2 regions of the Streptomyces kryoterrae genome follow, and region 2 is predicted to be linked to the other one. Evidence: predicted binding sites of a transcription regulator. Region 2 holds the regulator's gene; the other holds the start of a gene.
The links. Region 2 encodes HrcA, which represses chaperone genes, less so after heat shock. Its sites were predicted from a motif close to TTNGCACTCNGNNNNNCNGAGTGCNAA; they were not measured.

Region 1: a site for HrcA is predicted at 7,721-7,747, ahead of groES (co-chaperone GroES). Genes of this name have one in related genera too.

Annotation. Positions count from the first base shown of each region.
Region 1 covers NZ_CM133358.1:3,888,254-3,897,971, forward strand. Annotated here, with positions in the region: gene ACW4TU_RS16475 (sigma-70 family RNA polymerase sigma factor) at 1-376, opposite strand, end outside; gene ACW4TU_RS16480 (response regulator transcription factor) at 633-1,244, opposite strand; gene ACW4TU_RS16485 (WhiB family transcriptional regulator) at 1,647-1,976, shown strand; gene ACW4TU_RS16490 (LysR family transcriptional regulator) at 2,007-2,906, opposite strand; gene ACW4TU_RS16495 (MOSC domain-containing protein) at 3,036-3,698, shown strand; gene ACW4TU_RS16500 (SDR family NAD(P)-dependent oxidoreductase) at 3,821-4,594, shown strand; gene ACW4TU_RS16505 (ester cyclase) at 4,688-5,395, shown strand; gene groL (chaperonin GroEL) at 5,521-7,146, opposite strand; gene groES (co-chaperone GroES) at 7,268-7,576, opposite strand; gene ACW4TU_RS16520 (hypothetical protein) at 7,789-8,475, shown strand; gene ACW4TU_RS16525 (polysaccharide deacetylase family protein) at 8,507-9,307, opposite strand; gene ACW4TU_RS16530 (polysaccharide deacetylase family protein) at 9,304-9,718, opposite strand, start outside.
Region 2 covers NZ_CM133358.1:6,975,023-6,984,740, reverse strand. Annotated here, with positions in the region: gene ACW4TU_RS31080 (S41 family peptidase) at 1-334, opposite strand, end outside; gene ACW4TU_RS31075 (hypothetical protein) at 427-1,005, opposite strand; gene ACW4TU_RS31070 (16S rRNA (uracil(1498)-N(3))-methyltransferase) at 1,119-1,862, opposite strand; gene ACW4TU_RS31065 (nitronate monooxygenase) at 1,859-2,938, opposite strand; gene dnaJ (molecular chaperone DnaJ) at 3,037-4,170, opposite strand; gene hrcA (heat-inducible transcriptional repressor HrcA) at 4,171-5,187, opposite strand; gene ACW4TU_RS31050 (MBL fold metallo-hydrolase) at 5,430-6,185, shown strand; gene ACW4TU_RS31045 (DUF3097 domain-containing protein) at 6,217-7,056, shown strand; gene hemW (radical SAM family heme chaperone HemW) at 7,156-8,388, opposite strand; gene ACW4TU_RS31035 (SpoIIE family protein phosphatase) at 8,466-9,718, opposite strand, start outside.

The sequences.
Region 1 (9,718 bases), 3.1 Mb from region 2:
GGCCCAGGGAGTCGTCGGGGCGTTCCGGCATCTCGTCCGAGGGGACCGCCGTCGAACCCGGGTGGCGCATCGCGGCGCGCTGGAGGTCGGCGACCTTGTGCGCGGCGATCGCGAAGACGAACGCCTCGAACGGGCGTCCGGTGTCGCGGTAGCGCGGCAGGGCGAGGAGTACGGCGACGCAGACCTCCTGCGCCAGGTCCTCCACGAAGTGCCGCGCGTCGCCGGGCAGTCGGGACAGCCGAGTACGGCAGTAGCGCAGGGCGAGAGGGTGGACATGGGCGAGCAGGTCGTGCGTCGCCTGCTCGTCGCCGTCGACGGCGCGGTGGACGAGACCACCAATCACCCCATGGGTATAAGCCGCCTCGTCGTCACGCATCGGACCATGGTGCCTTGGCGCCGCTCTCTCCGTGGCACCGCGTCCGTTGTTGTGCACCGAAGCGTTATGAGCAGGTGCGCCGGAACTCATCTCCTGCGCCCTCCCCTTCCGCTCGACCGACTCGTCCCCGAGGAACTCCACACCTCAAGGATGCGGCATCCGCGCCGAAACGAGGAGCGGGCATCCGGCGGGCCGTTCTGCGACCCCCGCCCACCTTGCGGTGGGCGGGGACTTCTCCACCCCCGGCGAGGTCCACTTAACGGACCAGACCCCACCGGAAACCGAGCGCCACCGCGTGTGCTCGGTCCGAGGCGCCGAGCTTCTTGAACAGGCGCCTGGCGTGCGTCTTCACCGTGTCCTCGGAGAGGAACAGTTCGCGTCCGATCTCCGCGTTCGACCGGCCGTGGCTCATGCCTTCCAGGACCTGGATCTCGCGCGCGGTGAGCGTGGGCGCCGCGCCCATCTCGGCCGAGCGCAGCCGGCGCGGCGCGAGCCGCCAGGTCGGGTCGGCCAGCGCCTGCGTCACCGTGGCCCGCAGTTCGGCGCGCGAGGCGTCCTTGTGCAGATAGCCGCGGGCCCCGGCGGCGACGGCGAGCGCCACGCCGTCCAGGTCCTCGGCGACGGTGAGCATGATGATGCGTGCTCCGGGGTCGGCGGACAGCAGCCGCCGGACCGTCTCGACGCCGCCCAGACCGGGCATGCGTACGTCCATCAGAATCAGGTCCGAACGGTCGGCACCCCAGCGGCGGAGGACTTCCTCGCCGTTGGCCGCCGTGGTCACGCGCTCGACACCGGGCACGGTCGCGACCGCGCGGCGGAGCGCCTCTCGGGCAAGCGGGGAGTCGTCGCAGACGAGGACGGATGTCATGGCCGCCCTCCGCAGCTGATGCGCGTCACCTTGAGCCTCCAGGCTGGTACATATCGTCACCTGTGCGGTTGACGCTCGACCGAATTTCCCGGCAGTGGGTACTGCCGCCCGTTCGAGCGCTTGTCCCTCCAACCGCCTCGCACTCTCAACGATGGTCACTCGAAAGAGTTACGGGGCCGTGTGTCGTCTTCGGCACTCTACGTGAGGGCCCGCACACGGTGCAGACATGCGCAACAGACCCTCAAGCTTTCAACACAACCTATGCCCCATTCAGACGTTTTTCTTCCCTTTTATTGGTGTCTGAGGCTAGATTCGCAATGAGTCATATTTTCATCTCCTTAGATCGTAGTTGTACGGTCAGGGGCAACAACTCAGCCCAGAACGGCAACAAGGGGACACGCAATGGCAGATTTCTCCCGCCTTCCCGGTCCGAACGCGGACCTCTGGGACTGGCAGCTCCTCGCGGCCTGCCGTGGGGTCGACAGCTCGCTCTTCTTCCATCCGGAAGGAGAGCGCGGTGCGGCACGGAGCGCTCGCGAGAACTCGGCCAAGGAGGTCTGCATGAGATGCCCGGTCCGCGCACAGTGCGCGGCGCACGCGCTGGCGGTGCGTGAGCCCTACGGCGTGTGGGGCGGATTGACCGAGGACGAGCGCGAAGAGCTGATGGGACGCGCGCGCAATCGACTGGTGTCGGCGTCGGCCGGTGGCGGGGACTTCGGTTCGAACAACTGAAGGAACGTTTCTTCCCGGGCCGGGCCCGCCTCAGTCCCGCGTCGCCGCCCGCGCCAACTGGTCCAGCGTCGCCGCCACCGCCGGCACCTGCGCCAGATCGGGCAGGGTCAGCGCGACGATCTCCCGCCGTACCGCCGGTTCCAACGTCACCGTGCGCGCACCCCGCGGCCGTACGGACTCGATGGCGAGCTGGGGCAGGACCGCCACGCCCAGACCCGCGCCCACCAGCCCGATCACCGCGGGGTAGTCGTCGGTCGCGAAGTCGATACGCGGGGTGAAGCCCGCGCTCTCGCAGGCCTCGACGAGCTGGCCCCGGCAGCGCGGGCAGCCGGCGATCCACGACTCGGCAGCGAGTTCGCCGAGGGCGACAGACTCGGCGCGGGACAGCCGGTGACCTTCGGGGACGAGGCCGACGAGCCGGTCGGTGAGGAGGGGGCGGACCACCAGGTCGTCCCACTCGCCGGCGCCGGCCGCACCCTCGTACCGGAAGGCGAGGGCCACGTCGCAGTCGCCCTGGCGCAGCATTTCGACGGAGTGCGGGGGTTCGGCCTCCTCCAGGGAGACCCGGGTGCCGGGGTGGGCTGCGCGCAGGGCGGCCAGCGCTGTCGGGACGAGGGTGGAGCTGCCGCTGGGGAAGGAGACCAGCCGGACCCGGCCCGCCCGCAGACCGGCGATCGCGGCGACCTCCTCCTCCGCCGCCGTGAGGCCCGAGAGGATGCCGGCCGCGTGTCGCACCAGGGCCTCGCCCGCCTGGGTCAGGCGCATCTCGCGCCCGCTGCGGATGAGCAGCGGGGTGCCGACCGAGGCTTCCAGCGCCTTCATCTGCTGGCTCACGGCGGGCTGGGTGCAGCCCAGTTCGCGGCCCGCCGCCGAGAAGGAGCCGGTGGTGGCCACGGCGCGCAGGACACGGAGATGACGGGCTTCGATCATTTTTCGATCATAAGTGAACCTTGGGTATTTTGACGAATAATGCGTCGACGCTTTGGGCAGGAGTGACTTAGCGTGTGGTCGTGGTCATGAATGTGGTGTCGAAGTGACGAGTGCGGGGGCGAGTGCGTGATGAAGGTGTTGTCCGTGAACGTGGGTCGTGCGCAGTCCGTGCCGTACACGGATCATCCGCAGGGCACCGGTATCGACAAACGGCCGGTGGACGGGCCGGTTCGGGTCGCGGCGCCCGGGCCCAAGGGGATCGGCGGCAGCGGTCTGGCCGGGGACACGGTGTGTTCGAAGCAGCACCACGGCGGCGACGAACAGGCGATGTACGCGGTCGCGCGCGAGGATCTCGACGAATGGGAGCGCGAGCTGGGCCGCCCGCTGCGCGACGGGATGTTCGGCGAGAACGTCACCACCCGGGGCCTCGACGTGTCCGGCGCGCTGATCGGCGAGCGCTGGCGGATCGGGTCCGAGGTGATCCTGGAGGTCAGCAGCGGGCGTATCCCCTGTGTGACGTTTCAGGGCCATCTGGGTGAGAAAAGATGGGTGAAACGGTTCACGGAGCGGGGTGCGCCGGGTGCCTATCTTCGGGTGATCGAGTCGGGCGCGATACAGGCGGGCGACCCGGTCGACATCGTGCACCGGCCCGATCACGACGTGACGGTCGCCCTGTACTTCCGGGCGCTGACCATCGAGCGGGCACTGCTGCCACGGCTGCTCACGGCCGGTGCGGCGCTGCATTCCGAGGCGGCGACGGCGGTTCGCGAGTATGTGAAGAAGCACGGCTGACGCGCTGGGGCGGCACGGCTGCTGACAAGGGACTACGCCGGGGCCCCGTGCGGGGGCTTCACGATCGGGAGGGAGCGTGCAGGAGGGCGGACGAGCGCGGTCGGGGTCACTAATCTTGCGCCATGACAACGGCTCTGATTACGGGATCGACCGCGGGAATCGGTGCCGCGTTCGCGCGGCGGCTGGCGGCCGACGGCCACAACCTCGTCCTGGTGGCGCGCGACGCCAAGCGGCTCGGCGAGCAGGCGACCGAACTGCACGACCGGCACGGCATCGAGGCGGAGGTGCTGAGCGCCGACCTCGCGACGGACGCCGGCATCGAGGCGGTGGCCGCTCGTCTCGGCGATCGCAAGAATCCCGTCGACCTGCTGGTGAACAACGCCGGCTTCGGCAACAAGGGCCGCTATCTCGACGTGTCGATGGCGGACGAGCTGAAAATGCTCAAGGTGCACTGCGAGGCGGTGCTGCGGCTGACCAGTGCGGCGGCCGAGGCCATGCGGGAGCGGGGGCGCGGGGGTGTCGTCAATGTGGCGTCCGTCGCCGCCTTCGTGCCGCGGGGTACGTACGGGGCGTCGAAGGCGTGGGTCGTGCAGTTCACCCAGGGGGCGGCGAAGGACCTGGCGGGGAGCGGGGTGCGGCTGATGGCGCTGGCTCCCGGTTTCGTGCGCACGGAGTTCCACGAGCGGGCCGGGATGGGGACCGACAACATCCCGAACTGGATGTGGCTGGACGCGGACAAGTTGGTGGCCGCGGCGCTCGCCGATCTGTCCCGGGGCAAGTCGCTGTCGATTCCGGATCCGCGTTACAAGGCGCTGATGGGAGTGGTGAAGGTGACGCCCAGGGCGCTGCTCGGCGGGATCTCGTCGAAGACGGGGCGGAAGTACGGGCCTCGGTGAGATCTGTACCGGTCTTGGTGGAGGAGGTGGTGCCGCGGCTCCGGTGGGAGTATGGAGAGAGGTACCGGACCCAGGGGGGCCGGAGGCGGCGCCATGACATTCGTACAGCTGATTGACTGCAGAACCAGTCGGTTCGACGAGATGAACCGGCTGATGGACTCCTGGGTGGAACAGACCAGGGGGAAGCGGAGCGCGACGCACACGCTGATGGGCAAGGATCTCTCGGACTCGTCGCACTTCGTCGAGATCGTGGAGTTCCCGTCGTACGAGGAGGCGATGCGGAACTCGAACCTTCCCGAGACCGACAGGATCTTCCGGGAGATGGTCGCCCTGTGCGACGAGATGCCGACGTTCACGGATCTGGACGTGGTGCGGGACGAGCAGTTGTGCGCGGACACCGCGCGGCGGTTCTTCGAGGTGATCGCCACCCATGGTGAACTGCCCCCGCTCAACGACCTGTTCGTGGAGAGCTACCACGACCACGACCCGTCCAACGAGCAGGATGTCGTCGGGCTGGACGCGGCCCGGCGCGAGATGCAGATGTGGCGCGAGGGCTTCGACTTCGCGTTCACCGTGCACGAGCAGATCGCCCAGGGTGACCGGGTCTGCACGCGGTGGACGTGGAACGGGACCCAGCGGGGCGATTTCCTCGGGATTCCCAACAGTGGCAGGAAGGCCTCGATGACCGGCGCGACCATCCACCGGTTCGACACGAACGGGAAGATCGCCGAGGGCTGGTGGGAGTACGACCGGCTGGGGCTGATGGGACAGCTCGGAGTGCTGGACTCGCTGGAGCAGTAGAGAGCAGCAGAGGGCAGAGCAGTTGGGGCGCGTGCGTACGGGGATCATCTGACCGCCCGCGAAGGGAGAAACCCCCCGTTCCAGCCAGGAACGGGGGGTTTCTTCGTGCCGCGTGAGCTGTTGGCTCAGTGGGAGTGGCCGTGACCGTGGCCACCGGCGGCCGACTCTTCCTCTTCCTTCTTCTCGACGACCAGGGTCTCGGTCGTGAGGAGGAGGGAGGCGATCGAGGCCGCGTTCTCCAGGGCGGAGCGGGTGACCTTGACCGGGTCGATGACGCCCTGCTTGACCAGGTCGCCGTACTCGCCGGTCGCGGCGTTGAAGCCCTGGCCCTTGTCGAGCTCGGCGACCTTGGCGGTGATGACGTAACCCTCCAGGCCGGCGTTCTCGGCGATCCAGCGCAGCGGCTCGACGGCGGCCTTGCGGACGACCGCGACACCCGTCGCCTCGTCGCCGGTCTTGCCGAGGTTGCCCTCGAGGATCTTCACGGCGTGGACGAGCGCGGAGCCACCACCGGAGACGATGCCCTCTTCGACCGCGGCGCGGGTCGCGGAGATGGCGTCCTCGAGACGGTGCTTCTTCTCCTTCAGCTCCACCTCGGTGGCGGCGCCGACCTTGATTACGCACACGCCGCCGGCCAGCTTCGCGAGGCGCTCCTGGAGCTTCTCGCGGTCCCAGTCGGAGTCGGTGTTCTCGATCTCGGCCTTGATCTGGTTGACCCGGCCGGCCACGGCACCCTTGTCGCCACCGCCGTCGACGATGACCGTGTCGTCCTTCGAGATGGTGACGCGGCGGGCGGTGCCCAGCACGTCGAGGCCGACCTGGTCGAGCTTGAGGCCGACCTCCTCGGCGATGACCTCGGCGCCGGTGAGCGCGGCCATGTCGCCGAGCATCGCCTTGCGGCGGTCACCGAAGCCGGGGGCCTTGACCGCGACCGCGTTGAAGGTGCCGCGGATCTTGTTCACGACCAGGGTCGACAGGGCCTCGCCCTCGACGTCCTCGGCGATGATCAGCAGCGGCTTGGAGGAGTTGGTCTGGATGACCTTCTCCAGCAGCGGCAGCAGGTCCTGGATGGAGCCGATCTTGCCCTGGTGGATCAGGATGTACGGGTCGTCGAGGACGGCCTCCATACGCTCCTGGTCGGACACCATGTACGGGGACAGGTAGCCCTTGTCGAAGGCCATGCCCTCGGTGAAGTCCAGCTCCAGGCCGAAGGTGTTGGACTCCTCGACGGTGATGACACCGTCCTTGCCGACCTTGTCCATCGCCTCGGCGATGAGCTCGCCGACCTGTGTGTCCTGCGCGGAGAGCGCGGCCACGGCGGCGATGTCGGACTTCTCCTCGATCGGGCGGGCGGTCGCGAGGAGTTCCTCGGACACAGCCTTGACCGCCGCGTCGATGCCCTTCTTCAGGGCGGCCGGGGAGGCGCCGGCGGCGACGTTCTTCAGGCCCTCGCGGACGAGCGCCTGGGCCAGCACGGTGGCGGTGGTCGTACCGTCACCCGCGATGTCGTTGGTCTTGGTCGCCACCTCCTTCACCAGCTGGGCGCCGAGGTTCTCGTACGGGTCGTCGAGCTCGACCTCGCGGGCGATGGTGACGCCGTCGTTGGTGATGGTGGGAGCGCCGAACTTCTTGTCGATGACGACGTTGCGGCCCTTGGGGCCGATCGTCACCTTGACAGTGTCGGCAAGCTTGTTGACGCCGCGCTCAAGGGCGCGACGGGCGTCCTCGTCGAACTTCAGGATCTTCGCCATAGGAGCGGTTCAGCCCTCTCGGAAAACTTGGGTGAACGAACCGCGCCCCCGGCACCCGGCTTGTTGAGAGTCGCGGGGGCCAGGGGCGCAGTTCACTGCAATGCTGTTAAAACCGGGTGAATTACTTCTCTACGATCGCGAGCACGTCGCGAGCCGAGAGGACGAGGTACTCCTCGCCGTTGTACTTCACCTCGGTGCCGCCGTACTTGCTGTACAGCACGATGTCGCCGGTCTTCACGTCGAGCGGAAGCCGCTCGCCGTTCTCGAAGCGGCCCGGGCCAACAGCCAGGACGACGCCCTCCTGGGGCTTCTCCTTGGCAGTGTCCGGAATGACCAGGCCAGAGGCCGTGGTCTGCTCAGCTTCGAGCGGCTGGACCACAATGCGGTCCTCGAGCGGCTTGATGGCAACCTTGGAGCTGGTGGTCGTCACGATCCGACCTCCCCCTTCGGAGATCTCACGGGGTTAACTGTCTGAGGTGGCGACCAGGTCGATCCGTCGTCGCGGGTGCCGGACCTGCCCGTCGCTATTGGCACTCTCCAGTGGGGAGTGCCAGACCTGAGACTATGACTGCGATTAGCACTCGGTCAAGCGGAGTGCCAATCGCGTCGTCGGTCGTGCGGGGTTTCCGGTGCTCGTGGGACGTGGCGAAGGGGGTCGAAGACAGGGTGGCGATGCGGCTGCGTCCGGGCGAGACCGAGGCCGTCGGCTGGCGCGTGGTGGCCGTGCCCGACGCCGTCCGGCAGCTGCGCGATGCGACGCCGGACGTCACCGGACGTCCCCGGGTGATCGCGATCGACGGCCGGGGCGGCGCCGGCAAGACGACCCTGGCCGAGCTGCTGCGCGGCGCGGCGCCCGGCTCCGCCGTCGTGCACACCGATGACATCGCCTGGAACCACGCCTGCTTCGACTGGGGCGCCGTGCTCGTCGAGAACGTCCTGCGCCCCCTGCACCGGGGTGAGGCGGTGGGCTTCCGCCCCGACGCCTGGATCCGGCACGACCGGCCCGGATCGATCACCGTCCCCGCCGGTGGCGACTTCGTCTGGGTCGAGGGCACGGGCATCATCCGCGAGGAGCTCGCCCCGTGGCTGGACGCCTCGGTGTGGATGCAGGGTGACCTCGACGAGCAGCAGCGCCTGTTGGCCGTCCGCGACGGTGATTCCCCCGAGCAGCGGGAGCACGTGGCGAACTGGCTGCTGGAGGAACTGCCGTTCATGCTGCGCGAACAGCCGTGGGCCCGGGCCACCATGATCGTCGCCGGCCCTCCGCAGACCGACCACGACCACGACCCGGGCACCGAGCTGGTCGTCGCCCCGCCGACCGGCCCCTGAGGCCACCTCTGGACCGGCTCGACCCCGGACGTCAGAGGTAGTCCTCCAGGCGGCCCACGCCGAGCCCCCTCTCCTGGACCTCGCGGAGCAGCCTCACCGTCCGCTCGACCAGGGGAGTGCCGTCCAGGTCGTCGTCCGGGCCCACCAGGAGGATGTCGCCCGCCCGGAGGCGCTCCCCCTCGGTCCACAGGACCACCGTCGAGACCCCGCAGTCCCCGGCCGCCCTCAGGGTGGTCGGGTCGTAGGTGCCGTAGGGCGGGCGGAAGAGGCGGGGGCGGAGGCCGAAGCGTTCCCGGAGTTTGTCCTGCTGGCCGCAGATCTCGGCGCGCTGGCCGGCGTACGGCAGGCCTCGTAGGGACTGGTGGTCCAGGGTGTGGTTCTGGATGTTCGCGCCGACCTCGCGCAGGCGGGCGAAGTGTGCGTAGCCCGGGCCCACGACGCTGTCCGTGAGGAACATGCTGACCGGGAGCCGCAGTTCGCGTACCAGGTCGACGAACCGGGGGTCGCGTTCGGCGCCGTCGTCGTAGGTGAGGAAGACGACCTTGTCGTGGGTCGGGACGCGGTCGACGACCGGGGGGAGGCCGGGGCCCGCCGCGTGGATCCGGGGGCGGGGCGACGGGGGCGGGGCCAGGGGCACGGGGGACGACAGGCCCCAGCGGCGGTACGCGTGTGCGTCGCCGGCCGGGGAGGACGTACGGGCGGCCTGCCGGGCCGCGTGGGCCGCCTTCCTGCCGAGCCGTTCGATGGGGTCCACGGACGGGGCGCAGCCGGCGACGGTCGCCGCCAGGAGCACGGCGGCGAGGGCGGCGGCGGCCAGCGGGCGCGCGGTCACAGGTAGTCCTCCAGGCGGGCCACCGCGTACCCCTTGGCGGTGACGAGCTTCATGAAGCGGCGGACCATGTCGGGCATCGTGCCCTTCCCCTCGCCCTTGCCGCGGAAGTGACTGAGGACGATGTCGCCGGGGTGGATGTCCCGGTCCCACTCGCGGTAGTCCCAGTGGTCGGCGAAGACCTCCTCGTTCCAGAGGGGTACGTGCTTCACGCCGCACGATTTCGCCGCGCGCAGGCTGTCCTCGTCGTAGTTGCCGTAGGGCGGGCGGAAGAGGGTCGGGCGGGTGCCGAACCGCTTTTTGATCACGTCCTGCATGCCGCAGATCTCGGTCTTCTGGCGTTCGTAGGAGAGGGCGGGCAGGTAACGGTGGCGGAGGGTGTGGTTGTTGAGTACGACGCCCAGGTCGCGCATC
Region 2 (9,718 bases):
GCCCCTGGGTGCTGATGGCGAGGACCCGTCCGTCCGGGGTCCAGCCGCGCACCTGGGTCCTCGAACTGCCCCAGTAGGTGAGCCGGTTGGTGGACCCGCCGTCGATCGGGGCGACATACACCTCGGGTGCGCCGTCGCGGGTGGAGGTCCAGGCGAGGCGGGTGCCGTCCGGGGAGATACGGGGATGGTTCACCGGTACGTTGTCCGCGCTGACGCGCCAGGCCCGGCCGCCGTCGAGCGGGGCGACCCAGACGTCGTCCTCGGCGGTGAAGGCGACCAGGTCGCCGTGCAGATGCGGAAACCGGAGATACGCAGGCGAAGAGGGCTGAGTCACCCGATCACCCTAGGCAACGAGCCCGCCCCCGGACAGGGGTTTGGATCACTTCATCCACAACCCGCCAAGGCCCCGACGCTCTGTTCACCCGCTCATTTGCCCTCGACGGGCAGGCAGTTCGGGGTCTCCTGGCACCAGATGGTCCTCGTCACGGTGACGGTCACGGTCGGCGCGGGCTGTCCGTTGTCCGGCGGCTGCCAGGTGGCCGGCGTGGTGCGGGTCGGGGTGGCGGGCACGTCACAGTTGCCGAGGCCGCTGACGCGGAGCCACTGCCTTCCGTCGATCCTGACGGTGAGGTTCCCGCGTACGCACCTGCCGTTGACCGCGCGCGTCACCTTGCCGGCGACGGTGATGGCCTTGCCGTCCGTGGTCTTGCCCTGGCAGTCGACGTCGGCGTAGGTGTTCTCGCTCGGCGAGGGCGAACTCCCGGACGCGGAGGCCGTGTTGCCGTTGTTGACCGAGGCCGTGCAGGTGAGCCACTGGACGCCGACGTTCCGCCGCTCCAGCTCCTTCGTCATCGTCTGGTCGGTGGTGTAGGCCACGGTGGTCGAACCGAGCCCACCGGGATCACAGGCGACGACACCACCCGCGACGGCCACCACGAGTCCGGCCACCGCGACCGCCCTGCGGCGCCCGCGCGGCCCAAGCCGAATCCACCTCGAAGCCACCATGGAAGGGCAGCCTGCCACCGTCCCGCCCCACGCGGAAGGGCGTATACGGACATGCGCGCAAGCAACTTCGCGAAGGATCGCCGGAGGCCGAACTGCCGTACGGGGAAACGAGATCAGGACCAGCGACCGGTACGGCCGAGCAGCAGGGCCGTCGCCGCGGTACCGGCGGTGGAGGTACGCAGCACACTGGCCCCGAGCCGGTACGCCTTCGCCCCCGCCTCCTCGAAGAGGACCAACTCCTCGGGGGAGACGCCTCCTTCGGGTCCGACGACCAGCACGATCTCGCCGGCGGAAGGGAGTTGGGCGGTGGCGAGCGCGGCACTGCCGTACTCGCGGTCCTCGTGCAGTACGGCGGCGAAGTCGGCCCTGGCGAGCAGCGCGGCGACCTGCTTGCTCGACGCGGCGTCCGCGACCTCCGGGAAGCGCACCCGGCGGGACTGCTTGCCGGCTTCACGGGCGGTGGCCCGCCACTTGGCGAGCGCCTTCAGCCCACGCTCCCCCCGCCACTGCGTGACGCATCGTGAGGCGGCCCAGGGAACGATGGCGTCGACACCGGTCTCGGTCATCGTCTCGACGGCCAACTCACCCCGGTCGCCCTTGGGAAGAGCCTGGACGACGGTGATACGAGGAGACTCCTGCGCTTCCTCGACCACCACCCCGAGTCGCAGAACCAGCTGGTCCTTGCCCTCGGCGGCGACGACCTCGCCCTCCGCCCAGCGCCCGGCCCCGTCGGTGAGGACGACGGTCTCACCGGCCCGCATCCGCTTCACGGAGACGGCATGGCGCCCCTCGGGGCCGTCCAGGACGAACTGCCGGACGTCAGGGAGCTGCTCGACGACGAACACGGGCGCGGTCACGAGCTCGCACCCCCGTCCGACAACGCGGCCCGCGCGGCGGCGATTTCATCGGCCAGCACACGCACCAGCTCCCCCGCCGGAAGCTCACGGACCATCCGGTGCCCCTGCCCCGCCCACAGCGCCATGCCCTGCGCGTCGCCGGATGCGGCGGCCTTCTTGCGGAGCGGCGAGGTGAGGTGGTGGACCTCGGGGTAGGCGGCGGGGGCGTACGGGCCGTGCTCGCGCAGGAAACGGTTCACCAGCCCCCGGGCGGGCCGGCCGGAGAAGGCGCGCGTCAGCTCGGTACGGACGAAGAGGGGGTTGGTCAGCGCCTGCTTGTGCAGGGCGTGAGCGCCGGACTCCGGGGTGGCGAGGAAGGCGGTGCCGAGCTGGGCGGCGCTCGCGCCGGCGGCGAGGACGGCGGCGATCTGGCTGCCGCGCATGAGCCCGCCGGCGGCGACGAGGGGGAGATCGACGGTCTCGCGGACCTGGGCGATGAGGGAGAGCAGCCCGATGGCGGAGCCGTCCGCCTCCGGGTTGTCACGATGGGTGCCCTGGTGGCCGCCGGCCTCGACGCCCTGCACGATCACCGCGTCGGCCCCGGCCCGCTGTACGGCGAGGGCCTCCTCGGCGGTGGTCGCGGTGACCAGGGTGAGGGTGCCGGCACGGCGGAGGGAGTCCAGTACGTCGCCGCTGGGCACCCCGAAGTGGAAGGAGACGGCCGGGACCGGGTTGTCGAGGAGTACGGCGAGCTTGGCGTCGTAGCCGTCGTCGCGTCCGCTGTCCGGGTCGCCGAGCTCGGTGTCGTACCAGGTGGCCTCGCCGGCGAGCTGATGGGCGTAGACCTCGACGGCGGCGGGGTCGGCGATCTCGGGCTGCGGCATGAAGAGGTTCACGCCGAACGGCCGCCCGGTGAGCCCGCGCAGCTGCTTGATCTCCTGGTACATCCCGTCCGCGGTCTTGTACCCGGCGGCGAGGAACCCGAGCCCGCCCGCTTCGGCGACGGCACCGGCGAGCTGCGGGACGGAGACGCCGCCCGCCATGGGGGCCTGCACGATCGGGTGAGGGAAGAGATCGGTCAGTGCGGAGGACGACATGACGGCATGTTGTCACGTCCCCACCACAAGTCCGAATCAGGCCCCTTCAGCGCGAAAGGGGGGTCTGGGGGCGCGGCCCCCAGAGCCCGCCCCCTGCCTCAGCGCCCGTTGAACGCGTCCTTCAACCGCGAGAACAACCCCTGCTGCCCAGGCTGGAACTGCCCCATGGGCCGCTCCTCACCCCGCAGCTTCGCCAGCTCCCGCAGCAACCGCTCCTGCTCGGGATCAAGCTTCGAAGGAGTCATGACCTCGACATGCACCAGGAGATCACCACGCCCACCGCCCCGGAGATGCGTGACTCCCCGCCCGTGCAGCGGAATCGACTGCCCGGACTGCGTGCCCGGACGGATGTCGACCTCCTCCAGTCCGTCGAGCGTCTCCAGCGGCACCTTCGTACCCAGCGACGCCGCCGTCATCGGAAGGGTCACCGTGCAGTGCAGGTCGTCCCCGCGCCGCTGGAACTGCGAGTGCGGCAGCTCATGGATCTCGACGTACAGGTCACCGGCGGGACCACCACCGGGCCCCACCTCACCCTCACCGGCGAGCTGGATCCTCGTACCGTTGTCGACCCCCGCGGGAATCTTCACGGTGAGCGTCCGACGCGACCGCACCCGCCCGTCACCCGCGCACTCGGGGCACGGCGTCGGAACGACGGTCCCGAACCCCTGGCACTGCGGGCAGGGACGGGACGTCATGACCTGCCCGAGGAAGGACCGCGTCACCTGGGACACCTCACCCCGCCCGCGACACATGTCGCAGGTCTGGGCCGAGGTCCCCGGCGCCGCACCCTCACCGCTACAGGTGCCGCACACCACGGCCGTGTCGACCTGGATGTCCTTGGTCGTCCCGAAGGCGGCCTCGTCGAGCTCGATATCGAGCCGGATCATCGCGTCCTGGCCGCGCCGCGTACGCGACCTCGGCCCCCGCTGGGACGCCGTTCCGAAGAACGCGTCCATGATGTCCGAGAAGTTCCCGAAGCCACCGGCGCCGAAGCCACCCGCGGCGCCGCCCGCCTGCGAGAGGGGGTCACCGCCGAGGTCGTAGACCTGCTTCTTCTGCGGGTCCGACAACACCTCGTACGCGGCGTTGATCTCCTTGAACCGCTCCTGCGTCTTCGGATCGGGGTTGACGTCCGGGTGCAGCTCGCGGGCGAGCCTCCTGAACGCCTTCTTGATCTCGTCCTGGGACGCGTCGCGGCGCACGCCGAGTACGGCGTAGTAGTCCGTGGCCACTTAGGACTCCGCCAGGATCTGTCCGACGTACCGTGCCACTGCGCGTACCGCTCCCATCGTTCCCGGGTAGTCCATGCGGGTCGGTCCGACCACGCCGAGCTTGGCTACTGCCTCGCCGCCCGAACCGTAGCCGACCGACACGACGGACGTTGAGTTGAGTCCCTCGTATTTGTTCTCGTGACCGATTCGTACGGTCATGCTCGAATCCCCGGCCTCACCAAGGAGTTTGAGAAGTACGACCTGTTCCTCCAGAGCTTCGAGTACCGGCCGGATAGTGAGGGGAAAGTCATGTCCGAAGCGGGTCAGATTGGCGGTTCCACCGATCATCAGCCGCTCCTCGGACTCCTCGACGAGCGTCTCCAGGAGGGTGGAGAGCACCGTCGCGACCACTCCCCGGTCCTCCGCCTCGAAGGCGTCAGGGAGGTCCTGCACAAGCTGCGGCACGTCCGCGAAACGACGGCCCGCCACCCGGCTGTTCAGCCGCGCGCGTAGATCCGCCAGAGACGTCTCCCCGAAAGGCGCAGGGCAGTCGATCATCCGCTGCTCCACGCGGCCGGTGTCCGTGATCAGCACGAGCATCACGCGCGCGGGAGCGAGCGAGAGCAGCTCCACGTGCCGCACGGTGGACCGGGTGAGCGACGGATACTGCACGACGGCGACCTGCCGCGTCAGCTGGGCGAGCAGTCGCACCGTCCGCCCCACGACGTCGTCGAGGTCGACAGCGCCGTCCAGGAAGTTCTGGATGGCACGCCGCTCGGGCGCCGTCATCGGCTTGACGCCGGCGAGCCTGTCGACGAAGAGCCGGTAGCCCTTCTCGGTCGGGATGCGCCCGGCGCTGGTGTGGGGCTGGGCGATGAAGCCCTCGTCCTCCAGGGCCGCCATGTCGTTGCGGACGGTCGCCGGCGAGACCCCGAGGTTGTGCCGCTCGGTGAGTGCCTTGGACCCGACCGGCTCCTCGGTGCCGACATAGTCCTGGACGATCGCGCGCAGCACTTCGAGCCTGCGTTCACTGAGCATCGCGCACACCTCCAGCTGCTGTCGTCCCCTGTCGCGCCTACCCGCCGCCCGGTCTCCCACCCGGGCCGTCATCGGCTCTTCGACTCTCCATTGGCCTTCCCTGGCACTCTTCGCGTGCGAGTGCCAGAGTTCCCCGGCCCAGTGTACGGCTGTCGGGTACGCCCCCGGCAAGGGCGGCCCGCACCGACCTGCCGACGTGTACCGACCTGTCCTGCGATGTCGTGTCCGGCTAGCGTCGCCGCATGAAGGTGACTTGGGAAGAGCCGAGGTGGGCCGACCTGGGCTGGGAGCGTCTGGCGGCCGGGGTCGGCCGGTGCCAGCTGCCGGTCTGGGACTGCACGGTGGGGCTGGTGACCGGCCCGGGCGGCGCCCTGCTGATCGACGCGGGATCGAGCCTCGCGGAGGGCGCGAGACTGCGCCTGGAGGCCCAGGAACTCGCCGGCCGCCGTGTGGACTTTGTCGCACTCACACACCCCCACTTCGATCACGTTTTCGGGGCGGCGGTGTTCGCGGGTGCGCATGTGTTCGCGGCGCTGGGCCCGAACGACGCATTCGGGGAGGTGGGGCGCGCGGCGTTGTGCGCGGATGCCGTACGCAACGGTCTGGACGTCCGTGCGGCGGAGGAGGCGGCGGACACCCTGGTGGTTCCGCATCAGCAGGTCCGGGGGAGTCTCACCGCCCAGCTGCACGACGGCCCGGAAGTCGTCCTGAGTGCCGTCGGCCCCGGCCACACCCGCAGCGACCTCGTGGCCGTCGTGCCGGGCGACCCGACCGTCGTCTTCTGCGGCGACCTGGTCGAGGAGTCGGGCGAACCCCAGGCGGGCCCCGACGCCGTACCGTCGCACTGGCCGACGGCCCTCGACCGCCTCCTCTCCCTGGGCGGCGAGGACGCCGTGTACGTACCCGGCCACGGCGCGGTGGTGGACGCGGCGTTCGTACGGGCCCAACGGGACGCCCTGGCAAGCCGTTTCGGCGTGTCGCGGGAGCCGGTGTCCTGACCGTACGGCCGCTTCTCCTATCGTCATCCGAATGCGCCAGTACTCTCCGGACCTGACCCCGCCGTGGAAGAAGCCCAAGCCCGTACCGCAGGTCCCGGCGGACCCGGGCCTGGTGGTCGAGGAGCCGGGTACGGGCTTCTGCGGCGCGGTGATCCGCTGCGAGGCGGGCACGGTCACTCTGGAGGACCGCTTCGGCAAACACCGTGTGTTCCCGCTGGAGCCGGGCGGCTTCCTGCTGGAGGGCAAGGTGGTGACCCTCGTACGCCCGTCCCCGTCGTCCTCATCGTCATCGCCCTCGGTAGGCCGGTCCCGTACGGCTTCCGGGTCGGTGGCGGTGCCCGGTGCCCGGGCGCGGGTGGCCCGGGCGGGGCGGATCTATGTCGAGGGGCGTCATGACGCCGAGCTGGTCGAGAAGGTGTGGGGGGACGACCTGCGGGTCGAGGGCGTGGTCGTGGAGTACCTGGAGGGCATCGACGACCTGCCCGCGATCGTGACCGAGTTCGCCCCGGGCCCGGACGCCCGCCTGGGCATCCTGGTGGACCATCTGGTGCCGGGCACGAAGGAGTTCCGGATCGCGCGGTCGGTGACGAGCGAACACGCGCTGGTGGTCGGGCATCCGTACATCGACGTGTGGGAGGCGGTGAAGCCGGCGTCACTGGGCATCCCGGGCTGGCCCCGGATCCCGCACGGACAGGACTGGAAGACGGGGGTGTGCAGGGAGCTGGGGTGGCCGGAGAACACGGGGGCGGTGTGGCGGGCGATCCTGGCGCGGGTGGGTTCGTACCGGGACCTGGAATCGGAGCTGCTGGGCCGCGTGGAGGAACTGATCGACTTCGTGACCGCACCACCCCCCAGCCCGTCCGGCGTTTGAGGACGAGGCCCCTTCAGGGCCGGAAGCCGGGGTCTGGGGGCGCGGCCCCCAGGAACGGGACGGGACGGGTAAGGGCGGCGGGGGCGAGAAACCGCCCCCTCAGTCCACCAGGTCCCGCACCACCGCGTCCGCCAACAACCGCCCCCGCAAAGTCAACACCGCCCGCCCCTCCCGGTAGGGCCCCGCCTCCAACAGCCCCTCCGCCAACGCCCGCCCCGCAGCCACCAGCCCAGCGGAGCGCAACAGCGCCAACGGCACCCCCTCCCGCAGCCTCAGCTCCAGCAGAACCCGCTCCACCCGCCGGTCCTCCTCCGCCAGCACCTCACGCCCCGCCCCCGGCGACCGCCCCGCCGCCAGCGCCCCGGCGTACGCCCCCGGATGCTTCACGTTCCACCACCGCACGCCCCCCACATGGCTGTGCGCCCCGGGCCCCGCGCCCCACCAGTCGGCACCGCGCCAGTACAGCTCGTTGTGGAGGCAGCGGGCAGCCACCGAAGTCGCCCAGTTCGACACCTCGTACCACTGGTAACCCGCCGCGCCGAGCACCTCGTCCGCGATCAGATACCGGTCCGCGTGCACGTCGTCGTCGGTCATCGGCACCTCGCCCCGGCGGATTCGCCGGGCCAGCTGCGTACCCTCCTCCACGATCAACGCATAAGCACTCACGTGATCCGGCCCCGCCCCGAGCACCGCCTCCAGCGAGGCCCGCCAGTCGTCGTCTGACTCCCCCGGGGTGCCGTAGATCAGATCGAGGTTCACATGTTCGAACCCCACGGCCCGCGCCTCCGCGACACACGCCTCAGGACGCCCCGGCGTGTGCGTACGGTCAAGCACCTTCAGCACGTGCTGCTTCGCGCTCTGCATCCCGAACGAGATCCGGTTGAAGCCGCCCTCGCGCAGGGTGGCCAGATACCGCTCGTCCACCGACTCCGGATTCGCCTCCGTCGTCACCTCGGCGTCCGCCGCGAGGCCGAACTCGTCGCGGATGGACCGCAGCATCCGTACGAGATCGTCGGCGGCCAGCAGGGTCGGCGTACCGCCTCCGACGAATACCGTGCGCACCGGCCGCGGGTCGTCGCCCAGCACCTTCCGCGCCAGCCGTATCTCGTCGATCAGGGTGTCCGCGTAGTTGTCGCGGGAGGCCAGGACACCGCCCGTGCCGCGTAGCTCGGTCGCCGTGTAGGTGTTGAAGTCGCAGTAGCCGCAGCGGGTCGCGCAGTACGGGACGTGGAGGTAGAACCCGAGGGGACGGTCCGCGGCCCCGGCGAGCGCGGGGGCGGGCAGGGCACCGTCTTCGGGGACGGGCTCGCCGTCGGGGAGTGCGGAGGGCATTCCTCCATTGTCCAGCACCGGCGAGGCGGCCCGCCCGGGGTCGGGCCCGATGCCCTGTCCGACCCCCCGCGCGCGGGTCACTCGCCGAGCGGTTCCGCCTGGAGGACCAGCAGCGCCAGATCGTCCTCCGGCGGTTTCTCCCCGAACTCGTGCACAAGCCGGCGGATACGTTCGGCGATCAGCTCCGCGTTCAGGCCCGCGCAGCCGGCGAGGGCGTTCGCCAGGCCGTCGCCGTCGTCGAACTGGCGGGGCCCGCAGCGCCGCTCGGTGACCCCGTCGGTGACGCACAGCAGGCTGTCACCGGGCCGCAGCTCGAAACTCCCGCTCGTGTACGTCTCGTCCTCGACGACCCCGAGCAGCGTCTGCGGTTCGGCGGCCGTACGGACCTCACCGCTCGCCCGGAGCACCAGGGGCAGCGGATGCCCGGCGGAGGCGAGCGTGCAGCGCACGCCTCCGTCGAAGGGCGCGAGTTCGCCGTAGAGGAGGGAGAGGAAGCGGGTCTGCGGCCCCTCCCCAGGCCGTACCGCACCCGGGACGACCGAACCCACCGCGCCCACCGGCACTGCGGGACGCCCGTCCGCCGCGACCAGCGCGCGGGCCGCCGCGTCCGCCGTCTCCGTGGCATCGTCGAGGAGCAGCTGGTTGAGGCGGTCGAGGACGTCGGCGACGCGGTAGCCCTCGCGGGCGAGCAGCCGCAGCCAGGGGCGGGCGAGGCCGATCACCACGGCGGCTTCCGGGCCCTTGCCCTGGACGTCGCCGACGGCGAAGCACCAGCGGCCGTCGCCGGCCGGGAAGAGGTCGTAGAAGTCGCCGCTGGGCCCGCCCTTGTCGCAGGGTTCGTAGACGAGGGCGCTGCTGACGCCGGGGATCTCGGCGACGGCGCCGGGCAGCAGCCCGCGCTGGAGGATGCGGCTGATGGTGGCCTGGCGGGCGTACTGGCGGGCGGCGCCGATGGCGAGCGCGACGCGGCGGCTGAGATCCTCGACCAGGCCGGTGACCTCGTCGGGGAAGCGGATCGTCCCGGCCCGCCCGATGACCAGCGTGCCGAGCGGCCGGCCGCCCGCGACCAGCCGGTAGGCGAGCGCGGAGCCGGTCTCCCCGCACCCGCCGAGCGCCTCACCCGGCCAGGGCACGGTGACCGGCCCGGTTCTGGTGGTGTCGGGCGGCCGCGGCGGGTCCTTCTCCAGGGCGCGGCGCAGCGCCTCGATACGGTCCTCGCTGCCGTGCCAGACCCGGGCGAGCCGTGGCCCGGGCCCGGTGTAGCCCCCGTCCCCGCCTCCGCCTCCGTCGCCCCAGCTGCCGCGTCCCATGGACTCGTCCTCCAGCCACA